One region of the Streptomyces sp. NPDC029296 genome, then DNA from elsewhere that is predicted to be linked to it. Evidence: predicted binding sites of a transcription regulator. Region 1 holds the regulator's gene; the other holds the start of a gene.
What was found. Region 1 encodes HrcA, which represses chaperone genes, less so after heat shock. Its sites were predicted from a motif close to TTNGCACTCNGNNNNNCNGAGTGCNAA; they were not measured.
Positions count from the first base shown of each region.

Region 2: groL (chaperonin GroEL) is a predicted target of HrcA. The motif match lies at 1,346-1,372, and genes of this name have one in related genera.

Region 1 covers NZ_JBVHXT010000040.1:69,481-73,795, reverse strand. Annotated here, with positions in the region: gene ACZ4W9_RS30600 (DUF3097 domain-containing protein) at 1-747, opposite strand, end outside; gene ACZ4W9_RS30595 (MBL fold metallo-hydrolase) at 816-1,538, opposite strand; gene hrcA (heat-inducible transcriptional repressor HrcA) at 1,698-2,714, shown strand; gene dnaJ (molecular chaperone DnaJ) at 2,715-3,851, shown strand; gene ACZ4W9_RS30580 (nitronate monooxygenase) at 4,040-4,315, shown strand, end outside.
Region 2 covers NZ_JBVHXT010000011.1:51,380-55,694, reverse strand. Annotated here, with positions in the region: gene thrC (threonine synthase) at 1-295, shown strand, start outside; gene ACZ4W9_RS12120 (MoaD/ThiS family protein) at 292-567, shown strand; gene ACZ4W9_RS12115 (cold-shock protein) at 999-1,202, shown strand; gene groL (chaperonin GroEL) at 1,535-3,157, shown strand; gene ACZ4W9_RS12105 (polysaccharide deacetylase family protein) at 3,303-4,315, opposite strand, start outside.

The sequences.
Region 1 (4,315 bases):
GTCCTTGTAGGACCCCACCCGCTTCAGGATCGCCTGCCACACCGCGCCGGTGTTCTCCGACGGCCAGCCGAGGGCGCGGCAGACGCCCGTCTTCCAGTCCTGGCCCCTCGGTACCGCCGGCCACGCCTCGATGCCGAGCGAGGCCGGCTTCACCGCCTGCCAGATGTCGATGTACGGGTGGCCGACGACCAGGGCGTGCTCGCTGGTGACCGACCGCGCGATCCGCCATTCCTTCGTGCCCGGCACCAGGTGGTCCACGAGGACACCGAGGCGGGCGTCGGGGCCCGGGGCGAAGGAGTCCACGATGGCCGGGAGGTCGTCCACGCCCTCCAGGTACTCCACGACCACGCCCTCCACGCGCAGGTCGTCGCCCCACACCTTCTCGACCAGTTCGGCGTCGTGCCGGCCCTCGACGTAGATCCGGCCGGCGCGGGCGACGCGCGCCCGTGCCTGGGGGACGGCGATCGAGCCGGACGCCGTACGGGCGGGACGGGCCGGGGCCGGGGTCGGCCGGACCAGCGTCACGGCCCTGCCCTCCAGCAGGAAGCCGCGCGGTTCCAGGGGGAAGACGCGGTGCTTGCCGAAGCGGTCCTCCAGGGTCACCGTGCCCGCCTCGCAGCGGATCACCGCCCCGCAGAAGCCGGTGCCGGCCTCCTCCACCACCAGGCCCGGTTCGGCGGCGACCTCCGGTACCGGCTGCGGCTTCTTCTTCCAGGGAGGGGTCAGATCGGGCGAGTACTGGCGCATTCGGATGACGATAGGAGAAGCCTCGCGGCGGCAAGCGCGACACGCCGGAATCCGGGCGGAGACGCCGTTCAGATCACGCCGAACCGCGCCGCCAGCTCGTCCCGTTGACGTCGTACGAACGCCGCGTCCACCACCGCCCCGTGGCCGGGCACGTACACCGCGTCCTCGCCGCCGAGCGCCAGCAGCCGGTCCAGGGCGTCCGGCCAGCGGGCGGGGACCGCGTCCGGGCCGGCCTGGGGCTCGCCGGACTCCTCAACCAGGTCGCCGCAGAAGACGATCTCCGGGGTGCCCGGGACCAGGACCGCGAGGTCGTGGGCGGTGTGGCCCGGGCCCACGTTGGCCAGCAGCGCCTGGCGGCCGTCTCCGAGGTCGAGCGTCCACTCGCCGGACACCGGGTGCCGGGGCGCGACCAGCGCGTCCACCGCCTCGTCGGCGTCGGCCACCGGCAGCCCGTGGCGCACCGCGTCCAGCCGCAGTTCCGCCCGCCCGGACGCGAGCGCGGCGTCCAGCCCGACCGCGCCGTACACCTCCGCGCCGGCGAACACCGCGGCGCCGAACACATGGTCGAAATGGGGGTGGGTGAGCGCGAGATGGGTCACACGGCCGCCCGCCAGTTCCTCCGCCCCCGCCCGCAGCCGGGCCCCCTCCGCCAGGCTCGAACCGGCGTCCACGAGCAGCGCCGTCCCCTCGCCCACGACCAGCCCCGCCGTGCAGTCCCAGCCCGGCAGCCGGCACCGCCCCACCCCGGCCGCCAGCCGTTGCCACCCCAGCTCTTCCCAAGTCACGGTCATACCAGCGACGCTAGCGGTAGGAGCCGGTACGGCGGCCCGACCTTGCCCGGTGTGCACCGGACGGCCGTACACTGGGCCGGGGAATGCTGGCACTCGTGTGGGAAGAGTGCCAGGGGGACGACCCGATGACGACGGACGACGTGCTGGAGGTGCGCGCGCATGCTGAGTGAACGCAGGCTTCAGGTGCTGCGCGCCATCGTCCAGGACTACGTGGGCACCGAGGAGCCGGTCGGTTCCAAGGCGCTCACCGAGCGGCACAACCTCGGCGTCTCCCCGGCCACGGTCCGCAACGACATGGCGGCCCTGGAGGACGAGGGGTACATCGCGCAGCCGCACACCAGCGCGGGGCGCATCCCCACCGACAAGGGCTACCGCCTGTTCGTCGACAAGCTCGCGGGCGTCAAGCCGATGACCGCGCCCGAACGGCGGGCGATCCAGAACTTCCTGGAGGGCGCCGTCGACCTCGACGACGTCGTGGCCCGCACGGTGCGGCTGCTCGCGCAGCTGACCCGGCAGGTCGCCGTCGTGCAGTACCCGTCGCTCACCCGGTCCACGGTCCGGCACGTCGAGCTGCTCTCGCTCGCCCCGGCGCGCGTGATGCTCGTGCTGATCACCGACACCGGCCGGGTCGAGCAGCGTATGGTCGACTGCCCGGCCCCGTTCGGCGAGGCCTCGCTGGCGGACCTGCGGGCCCGGCTGAACAGCAGGGTCGCGGGCCGCCGGTTCACGGACGTGCCGAGGCTGGTCGAGGACCTGCCGGACGCCTTCGAGCCAGAGGACCGCGGTACGGTCTCCATGGTGCTCTCCACGCTGCTGGAGACACTGGTCGAGGAGAACGAGGAGCGGCTGATGATCGGCGGCACCGCCAATCTCACCCGCTTCGGGCACGATTTCCCCCTCACGATCCGGCCCGTCCTGGAGGCACTGGAGGAGCAGGTCGTGCTCCTCAAGCTCCTCGGCGAGGCGAAGGAACCGGGCGTGACCGTGCGTATCGGGCACGAGAACGCCCACGAGGGACTCAACTCCACCTCCGTCGTGTCGGTCGGCTACGGTTCGGGCGGCGAGGCGGTTGCCAAGCTCGGCGTGGTCGGACCGACCCGCATGGACTACCCGGGAACGATGGGAGCGGTACGCGCAGTGGCACGGTACGTCGGACAGATCCTGGCGGAGTCGTAAGTGGCCACGGACTACTACGCCGTTCTCGGCGTGCGCCGCGACGCGTCGCAGGATGAGATCAAGAAGGCGTTCCGCCGGCTCGCGCGCGAGCTGCACCCGGACGTCAACCCGGATCCGAAGACCCAGGAGCGGTTCAAGGAGATCAACGCCGCTTACGAGGTGCTGTCGGACCCGCAGAAGAAGCAGGTCTACGACCTCGGCGGCGACCCTCTCTCGCAGTCCGGCGGCGCCGGCGCGGGCGGCTTCGGGGCCGGCGGCTTCGGCAACTTCTCCGACATCATGGACGCGTTCTTCGGCACGGCGTCGCAGCGCGGGCCGCGCTCGCGCACCCGGCGCGGCCAGGACGCGATGATCCGGATCGAGGTCGAGCTGGACGAGGCGGCCTTCGGGACGACCAAGGACATCCAGGTCGACACCGCCGTCGTCTGCACCACCTGCAACGGCGAGGGCGCGGCCCCGGGCACGTCCCCCCAGACGTGTGACATGTGCCGCGGCCGGGGCGAGGTCTCGCAGGTCACCCGGTCCTTCCTGGGCCAGGTCATGACCTCCCGGCCGTGCCCGCAGTGCCAGGGCTTCGGCACGGTCGTGCCGACCCCGTGCCCGGAGTGCGCGGGCGACGGCCGCGTCCGCTCCCGCCGCACGCTCACCGTGAAGATCCCGGCCGGTGTCGACAACGGCACCCGGATCCAGCTCGCGGGCGAGGGCGAGGTCGGCCCCGGCGGCGGCCCGGCCGGCGACCTGTACGTGGAGATCCACGAGCTGCCGCACCCGACCTTCCAGCGACGCGGCGACGACCTGCACTGCACGGTCACCATCCCGATGACCGCCGCGGCGCTCGGCACCAAGGTGCCGCTGGAGACCCTGGACGGCATGGAGGAGGTCGACATCCGGCCCGGCACCCAGTCCGGCCAGTCGATCCCGCTGCACGACCGCGGTGTCACCCATCTGCGCGGCGGCGGCCGGGGCGACCTGATCGTGCACGTCGAGGTGCAGACCCCGACCAAGCTGGACCCCGAGCAGGAACGCCTGCTCCGCGAGCTGGCCAAGCTCCGCGGCGAGGAACGCCCCCAGGGCCAGTTCCAGCCGGGGCAGCAGGGACTGTTCTCGCGGCTGAAGGACGCCTTCAACGGGCGGTGAGGCCGGCCGCGGGCGGCGGCCGGGGGCCCGGGGGCCGTCCCCCGGGCAGGCACGGCAGCCGGGGCGGCGGGGACTGTTCTCGCGGCTGAAGGACGCCTTCGACGGGCGCTGAACCACGAGGGTGCCCCCGGTGTGCGCCGGGGGCGCCCGGATGCGGGGCGGGCCGGGGGACGTGACACCATGCCGTCATGTCCTCCGCGCTGACCGATCTCTTCCCCCTCCCGATCGTGCAGGCCCCCATGGCGGGCGGAGTCTCCGTCCCGCAGCTCGCCGCCGCCGTCTCCGAGGCCGGTGGCCTCGGGTTCCTCGCCGCCGGTTACAAGACCGCCGACGGGATGTACCAGGAGATCAAGCAGCTGCGCGGGCTCACGAGCCGCCCCTTCGGCGTCAACGTGTTCATGCCGCAGCCCGAGCACGCGGAGTCCGGCGTGGTCGAGGTCTACGCCCACCAGCTGGCCGGCGAG
Region 2 (4,315 bases), on a different contig from region 1:
CCTGGACGTCGCCCGCCGCACCGGCGGTGCCGTGGAGGACGTCACGGACGCGGAGATCGTCGACGCCATCCGGCTGCTGGCCCGCACCGAGGGCATCTTCGCGGAGACGGCGGGTGGCGTGACCGTCGGCGTGACCCGCAAGCTGCTCGAGGCGGGGCTGCTGGACCCGGCGAAGACCACGGTCGTCCTCAACACCGGCGACGGCCTGAAGACCCTGGACGCGGTGGCCGGGACCGGCCTGACCGCCACCATCCGCCCGAACCTGGACTCCTTCCGAGAGGCTGGCCTCGCATGAGCGTGACCGTTCGCATCCCCACCATCCTGCGCACCTACACCGGCGGCCGGGCCGAGGTCCCCGCCGAGGGCGCCACGCTCGGCGAGGTCATCGCGGACCTGGAGAAGAACCACACCGGGATCGCCGCCCGCGTCCTGGACGACCAGGGCAAGCTGCGCCGGTTCGTCAACGTGTACGTCAACGACGACGACGTGCGCTTCGAGCAGGGCCTCCAGACGGCGACCCCCGACGGCGCCGGGATCTCGATCATCCCCGCGGTCGCCGGCGGCTGAGCCTTTCCCGCGGCGCGACCGGTCACCGACCGTCCACTCGATTGCCCCCTCCGTAAGAGAAACGGAGGGGGCAATTCTGCGTGATTGAACGCGGTAGAGTTGGGGAACACGGTCGCGGCCGGATGGTCGCGAGCCCTGGATTCATGCCGCGAGCCCGATAAGAAGTAGCCAAGTTGTGCGGGTTCTGCGCGGCTTTTGTGGCTTTTATGGGGCCCGACTTGCCCTGAAGTCGGGTGGATTCTCGCCATATTCCGGACCCCTGACGTCCAGAATTCTCGTCCGATTGACCTGTTGCAGACGGCAGTGGGACAGATACATTCAGCCGCGGTCGACGCGTTCCGGCGCACGCCCCCGACCAGTTGGGGGGTGAGGTCTGACCCGGGTCCGCGAAGTGTGGATCTGTGCAAGGGCCAGTAATAGGGGAGTTAGGCATGGCTCAGGGCACCGTCAAGTGGTTCAACGCGGAGAAGGGGTACGGCTTCATCGCGGTCGACGGTGGTGCGGACGTCTTCGTCCACTACAGCGCGATTCAGATGGACGGCTACCGCACCCTGGAAGAGGGCCAGCGGGTCGAGTTCGAGATCTCGCAGGGCCAGAAGGGTCCGCAGGCCGACATGGTTCGCGTCACCGCCTGAATGTTTTCGCGTGAAGGGCCCGCACCCCGCAGAGGGTGCGGGCCCTTCGCCGTGCCCCGCGCCCTGCCCTCGCCGCGCCGCTCGCCCGGCCCCGGTTCCCACGTTCGCGGGCGGCTGACGGACGCTTCCCACCCGGCCGGGCGCTTGCACTCGACCATGCCGAGTGCTAATCATTGCGTTAGCACTCTGAAGGTGAGAGTGACAGTGAAGGACCGGGTCGGTGAGGCCCGCAGGCCGGGTGGGGCAAGGAACCACGAGGCCGGCGAGCCGTCCGTCGCGGGCGCGGGCGCGGTCCGAAGGAATCACCCCCAGTCCTGGAGGGACCACTTCACATGGCCAAGATCATCGCGTTCGACGAGGAGGCGCGGCGCGGCCTCGAGCGCGGCATGAACCAGCTCGCGGACGCCGTGAAGGTGACGCTCGGCCCCAAGGGCCGCAACGTCGTCCTCGAGAAGAAGTGGGGCGCGCCCACGATCACCAACGATGGTGTCTCCATCGCCAAGGAGATCGAGCTCGAGGACCCGTACGAGAAGATCGGCGCCGAGCTGGTCAAGGAAGTCGCCAAGAAGACGGACGACGTCGCCGGCGACGGTACGACCACCGCGACCGTGCTCGCCCAGGCCCTGGTCAAGGAGGGCCTGCGCAACGTCGCCGCCGGTGCCAACCCGATGGCTCTGAAGCGCGGCATCGAGAAGGCCGTCGAGGCCGTCTCCGCCGCCCTGCTGGAGCAGGCGAAGGACGTCGAGACCAAGGAGCAGATCGCCTCCACCGCGTCCATCTCCGCCGCCGACACCCAGATCGGCGAGCTGATCGCCGAGGCCATGGACAAGGTCGGCAAGGAAGGCGTCATCACCGTCGAGGAGAGCAACACCTTCGGCCTGGAGCTCGAGCTCACCGAGGGCATGCGCTTCGACAAGGGCTACATCTCCGCCTACTTCGCGACCGACATGGAGCGCATGGAGGCGGTCCTCGAGGACCCGTACATCCTCATCGCCAACTCCAAGATCTCCGCGGTCAAGGACCTGCTCCCGCTGCTGGAGAAGGTCATGCAGTCGGGCAAGCCGCTGCTGATCATCGCCGAGGACGTCGAGGGCGAGGCCCTGTCGACCCTGGTCGTCAACAAGATCCGCGGCACCTTCAAGTCCGTCGCCGTCAAGGCCCCGGGCTTCGGCGACCGCCGCAAGGCCATGCTCGGCGACATCGCCATCCTCACGGGCGGCGAGGTCATCTCCGAGGAGGTCGGCCTCAAGCTGGAGAACGCGACCCTGGACCTCCTGGGCCGCGCCCGCAAGGTCGTCATCACCAAGGACGAGACCACCATCGTCGACGGTGCCGGCTCCTCCGACCAGGTCAACGGCCGGGTCAACCAGATCCGCGCCGAGATCGAGAACAGCGACTCGGACTACGACCGCGAGAAGCTCCAGGAGCGCCTGGCCAAGCTCGCGGGCGGCGTGGCCGTCATCAAGGCCGGTGCCGCCACCGAGGTGGAGCTCAAGGAGCGCAAGCACCGCATCGAGGACGCCGTCCGCAACGCGAAGGCCGCCGTCGAGGAGGGCATCGTCGCCGGTGGTGGCGTGGCCCTGCTGCAGGCCTCGCAGGTCTTCGAGAAGCTGGAGCTCGAGGGTGACGAGGCGACCGGCGCCAACGCCGTGCGCATCGCCCTGGAGGCCCCGCTGAAGCAGATCGCCGTGAACGCCGGCCTCGAGGGCGGTGTCGTGGTGGAGAAGGTGCGCAACCTGACCCCGGGCCACGGCCTGAACGCCGCGACCGGCGAGTACGTCGACCTGGTCGCCGAGGGCATCATCGACCCGGCGAAGGTGACGCGCTCCGCGCTGCAGAACGCCGCGTCGATCGCCGCGCTGTTCCTCACCACCGAGGCCGTCATCGCCGACAAGCCGGAGAAGGCCGCGGCCCCGGCCGGCGGCGGCATGCCGGGCGGTGACATGGACTTCTGATCGACCCGAGGGTTGATCACCTGTCCTACGACCGAGGGCGGTACCCCCAGCTTCTGGCCGGGGGTACCGCCCTCGGGCGTTGCCGCCGGGCGTCGCGGGAAGGCCGCCCGTCGCCGGGGCGGCCTTCCGGTGGCGAGGAGGTTGTTCAGGGGGCGATGCGGAGGGCCGTGAAGCGGGGCCAGGCCGTCCTGGCCGCCTCGTTGCGGACCGCCAGGGACACGCCTCCGCTGGTGCGGGCCGGGTCGGGGGTCTCCGTGGGCCGGGCGACCACCGTGTGGCCGCCGTCCACGGTGACGCGGACCCCGCCCGGGGAGACCTCCAGGGTCAGCCGGTGTCGCGCCGCCCGGGTGAGTTTGCCGGTGGTGACGCGTGCGGTGCCGCCGGCCGGGCGTTCGGTCACCCGCAGGCCCGCCTCCGAGACGGTGACCGAGACGGGGTCCAGGCTGTAGCGGCCGACCTCGATCGACGCGCTGGTCCCGGTGCCGCTCAGCCGGCCGACGGTGGCGGTCACCCGGTAGGTGTTCCAGTCCGCCGTGCCCAGGGGCAGGTGGACGGCCGACACATACCTGCCCTCCGCCACCCCCGCGCCGGTCAGCGCCGCGAGGCCGGTGCCGGACGGGCTGCCCGGGAACCACCACTGCCCGGGGTCGCGCAGCGGCTCGGACATCTCGGCGGGCGAGCGGGTGACCCGCTCGTTCAGCCGCTTCACGAAGGCGGCCGTGGACATCGTCCGCATCACCTCCAGGCGTTCCACCTGGCGCGCGGCGGCCGCGCGGGGCCCGGCCGGCAGGGGGCGCGGGGAGACGTTGGTCAGCGAGGCGGTGAAGCGTTCCCGCAGCAGGCGTTCCAGCACGGAGGTGTTCCGGGCGGCGAGGTTGGTCGGCCCGGACGTCTCGGAGAACGGGTAGGCGAACAGCCGGGGCGTCGGCAGGCGGTGGCCGGAGAACACCCGCAGCGACTCGTCCAGGTCGCCGCGCACCCGGGTGCGGTACTCGTTCTCCGTCTCCAGCCGCTTCTCCTTCGGCAGCCAGAGCCGGTTGGCGAGCACCGAGCCCGGGTGCCCGGCGGCGTCGATGGCCGCCCGCTCGTGGCTGAGGTGCGTGTGGTCCTGGAAGTCCCAGCGCCCGGACGCCTTCATCCGGTCGATCTCGGCCCAGG